One region of the Pseudomonas sp. S2_A05 genome, then DNA from elsewhere that is predicted to be linked to it. Evidence: predicted binding sites of a transcription regulator. Region 1 holds the regulator's gene; the other holds the start of a gene.
The links. The regulator sigma-54, encoded in region 1, starts transcription at its own class of promoters, with help from an activator protein. The targets are predictions, from matches to a motif close to ANTGGCATNNANNTTGCTNT.
Positions count from the first base shown of each region.

Region 1 (2,202 bases):
AACATCATGGCGATCCTCGAGACCCGCCCGGAGCTGGACAAGGCCGGTCGTCGCAAGGAGCTGGAAAGCCTGCTGCAGGAATTCCACATCAGCCACATCCGCGACAACCTCGGCATGAGCCTGTCCGGTGGTGAACGCCGCCGGGTGGAAATCGCTCGCGCCCTGGCGACGGCACCGAAATTCATACTGCTCGACGAACCGTTCGCCGGCGTTGACCCGATCTCGGTCGGCGACATCAAGCAGATCATCCATCACCTCAAGGCCAAGGGCATCGGCGTGCTGATCACCGACCACAACGTGCGTGAGACGCTGGATATTTGCGAAACCGCTTACATCGTCAACGACGGTCAACTGATCGCTGAAGGCGATGCCGAGACCATCCTGGCCAACGATCTGGTCAAGGAAGTGTATCTGGGTCACGAGTTCCGCCTGTAAGCGCGACAGCGCTGTATCGATTCAAGGCGCATTTATCCGCTTTAATTGTTACAGCGCTCTAGGCAAACACTTCAGTTTCAGGCATATAATTTGCTTAAGTTTGGCGCTTCGGCGCCCTGTAGTGGATGGCGCAAAGCGCCGGCGAATAAGGTGTTAAGCCCCTGCCATGAAACCATCGCTAGTCTTGAGAATGGGCCAGCAGCTGACGATGACACCGCAGCTGCAACAGGCCATCCGCCTGCTCCAATTGTCGACCCTGGACCTGCAACAGGAGATCCAGGAGGCTCTGGAATCCAATCCGATGCTCGAGCGCCAGGAAGAAGGCGACGACTTCGACAACGCCGATCCGCTGGCCGACAACGCCGAACAGAAGCCCGCCGAAATCCAGGAACCCTCCTACCAGGAAACCGCCCCGACGGTGGATAACCTCGAGGATGGCGATTGGAACGAGCGTATCCCCAACGAACTGCCAGTGGATACTGCCTGGGAAGACGTCTACCAGACCAGCGCCAGCAGCCTGCCGAGCAGCGATGACGATGAGTGGGATTTCACCACCCGCACGTCGGCCGGCGAGAGCCTGCAAAGCCATCTGCTCTGGCAACTGAACCTGGCACCGATGTCCGACACCGATCGCCTGATCGCCGTGACTCTGATCGACTGCATCAACAATCAGGGCTATCTGGACGAAACACTCGAAGAGATTCTTGAAGCGTTCGACCCGGAACTGGACATCGAGCTCGACGAAATCGAAGCTGTCCTGCATCGCATCCAGCAATTCGAGCCCGCCGGTATCGGCGCACGCAACCTCAGCGAATGCCTGCTGCTGCAATTGCGCCAGCTGCCCGCGAAGACGCCGTGGCTGACCGAGGCCAAGCGTCTGGTCGCCGATTACATCGACCTGCTCGGCAGCCGCGATTACAGCCAGTTGATGCGGCGCATGAAGCTCAAGGAAGACGAGCTGCGCCAGGTCATCGAACTGGTGCAGAGCCTCAATCCGCGTCCCGGCTCACAGATCGAGTCGACCGAAGCCGAATACGTCATTCCCGACGTGATCGTGCGCAAGGACAACGAGCGCTGGCTGGTCGAGCTGAACCAGGAATCGGTGCCTCGCCTGCGCGTCAACGCCCAGTACGCCGGTTTCGTGAAGCGTGCCGACACCAGCGCCGACAACACTTTCATGCGCAACCAGTTGCAGGAGGCCCGCTGGTTCATCAAGAGCCTGCAGAGCCGCAACGAAACCCTGATGAAAGTGGCCACGCAGATCGTCGAACATCAGCGCGGCTTCCTCGAATACGGCGACGAAGCAATGAAGCCGTTGGTATTGCATGACATCGCCGAAGCGGTCGGCATGCACGAATCGACGATTTCCCGGGTGACCACACAAAAATTCATGCATACCCCGCGCGGTATTTATGAGCTGAAATACTTTTTCTCCAGCCACGTCAGCACCTCCGAAGGCGGCGAATGCTCGTCCACGGCGATCCGCGCGATCATCAAGAAACTGGTCGCTGCGGAAAATCAGAAAAAGCCGTTGAGTGACAGCAAGATCGCTGGTTTACTGGAGGCACAAGGCATTCAGGTGGCTCGCCGCACCGTCGCCAAGTACCGCGAATCCCTCGGAATCGCGCCTTCGAGCGAACGCAAGCGGTTGATGTAAGCCACGTTACAGCGTTCCAGTGGCAGGCTTTTCGGCCTGCCGCTTTATGCACTGGCAACGAAGGAGAAGCTGTATGCAAGTCAACATCAGTGGACACCAACTGGAAGTGA
Region 1 is NZ_CP162775.1:5,719,745-5,721,946, reverse strand. It holds gene lptB (LPS export ABC transporter ATP-binding protein) at 1-435, shown strand, start outside; gene AB4O12_RS25795 (RNA polymerase factor sigma-54) at 602-2,092, shown strand; gene hpf (ribosome hibernation-promoting factor, HPF/YfiA family) at 2,166-2,202, shown strand, end outside.

Region 2 (2,202 bases), 1.9 Mb from region 1:
TACCAGTACCTGCGCTTCGAAGGCAATCGCCTGCGGCAGATCAACAGCAAACGCGGTAACTGAGAAGAGCAAAAGATCGCAGCCTTCGGCAGCTCCTACATTTGGAATGCATTTCCCTGTAGGAGCTGCCGAAGGCTGCGATCTTTTGATTCTCCAAATAGAACAGGCCCCGACACAAGTGCCGGGGCCTGTAATGGTCACATCCGTGTGACCGTTCGCATGAACTCTAAAGTTGCGGCAGACGTATTGCTCGGCCCGTCTGTCGCGTCTTCTCCCGGTTCAGGCGAGAAGTCTTGCCTTACTCGGCTTTCAGGCCGTCAGCAGAAACTGCTTTAACGCCTTTGATCTTTTTGGTGATCGCGACAGCGGTAGCTTTCTGAGCGTCTGTTACTGCTACGTCAGAAGACAGGGAAACTACACCTTTGTTGGTTTCGACTTTGATGTCGGTGCCTGGAATACCTTTTTCGGTAACCAGATCGCCTTTCACTTTGGTGGTGATCCAAGTGTCGGAAGTAGCTTCTTTAGCCTTGGTAACTTCACCGGCAGCCAGAACCATTGGCGACTGGGTAGCCTGAGCGGACTGGGCGAAAGCGCCACCAGCCATGGTCAGGGTCAGAGCGGTAGCAGCGGCAGTGATAGCGAACTTCTTCATACGAGTAACTCCTGTTTTTACTGGAAGTCTGCTGTAACGCTTGTCAGCAGGGTTACCGGAGATATTGCGAACGCTGTGCCAACTTTTTCGACCGCATAAAATCGTTTAAAAACAAACAGTTATGAAAAACGCTGATTTTCATTTTCATGCAAAATGCATGACGTGCGTGAAAATCACATGCAAGTTGCGGTTTTTTGGAAAGTTCATAAGCTGCTGAAATTATTGGAGCTTTTAAAAACCGTTGCGTAATAAAAAGCTCCGCAATTGCGGAGCTTTTTAAGTTGCAGGTGCGTGTCAAACGCCCGGGCAGCTCGTAGTTGTATATTCTTTCGAGCCGGAGAACTTACAGGTCCAGCCAGTGGTAGGACTGCGTGTCAGCGTTACGGTCTGGCCGAGAACAGGCGCTGGAGCGTTGAGCAGCGTACAAGTAATAGTACCCGTCCCATCGGCGACTTTTCCGGAGGCCGCCAACGTGCAATTCTGCGTGGCCGCTGTGCCGCCGTTCACGTTGGTAATGCTCGGGTCAGTCGATCCGGCATTGATCACGTCTTCAAAATTGACCTTAAGAGCTGATGCTTCCGCAATCCCAGCGGTCACCTTCGACCGCGCCTGATACTTCGAATACTGCGGCAGGGCGATAGTCGCCAGAATGCCGATGATCGCCACAACGATCAGCAGCTCGATCAATGTGAAACCTTGTTGTTTTTTCATAGACACGCTCCATGCATGAGTCGAAATCTCATGATCTGAACAAGGCTCAGCACAGCCCATGCCAACGCCTTTCAGGCCCCGCCTGCTGGGCGCGCGCAATCGCCTGCGCCGTTTCCTACAACCCGCAACCGCACTATCTGACACTTTTTGTCACCTGCACCGGCCGTGTTTGGCGCTGTCACTTGACTAGGCTATAAGTCATGAACGGCAAGCGTGCGGAATCCCCATGAATGACATCGCTCTGAGCGGTCTGGCCAAGCAATTGGTCCAGGCCGAACTGCTCACGGAAACAAGTGCCCGGCAATCCTGGGCGCAGGCCCAGCGCAATCGCGTGTCGCTGGTCAATTACCTGGTGCACAACAAACTGGTCAACAGCCGGCAAATTGCCGAGATCGCCTCGGAACATTTCGGCATGGCCCTGCTCGATCTGCATTGCCTCGACAAAGAGACTCAGCCCAAGGGCCTGGTCAGTGAAAAACTGGTTCGTCAGCATTGCGCCCTGCCCTTGTGGCGGCGCGGCAACAAACTGTTCGTGGGCCTTTCCGACCCGAGCAATCAGCAGGCGATCAGCGACATCCAGTTCAGCACCGGCCTGAGCACCGAAGCGATTCTGGTCGAGGACGACAAACTCAGCGACGCCATCGACAAGTTCTTCGACAGCCATGCCTCGGGCCTGGAGGAAATGGCCGATGTCGATCTCGACGGCCTCGACGTCGAGTCCATTGATGACAACAAACAGGACGTGATCGGCGGCCTCGATGCTGACGACGCCCCGGTCGTACGTTTTGTGCACAAAATGCTGCTCGATGCGATCAAGAGCGGCTCGTCCGACCTGCATT
Region 2 is NZ_CP162775.1:3,775,773-3,777,974, forward strand. It holds gene AB4O12_RS17175 (DUF2845 domain-containing protein) at 1-63, shown strand, start outside; gene AB4O12_RS17180 (BON domain-containing protein) at 299-652, opposite strand; gene AB4O12_RS17185 (pilin) at 947-1,363, opposite strand; gene pilB (type IV-A pilus assembly ATPase PilB) at 1,590-2,202, shown strand, end outside.
Region 2: a site for sigma-54 is predicted at 1,410-1,429, ahead of AB4O12_RS17185 (pilin). Genes of this name have one in related genera too.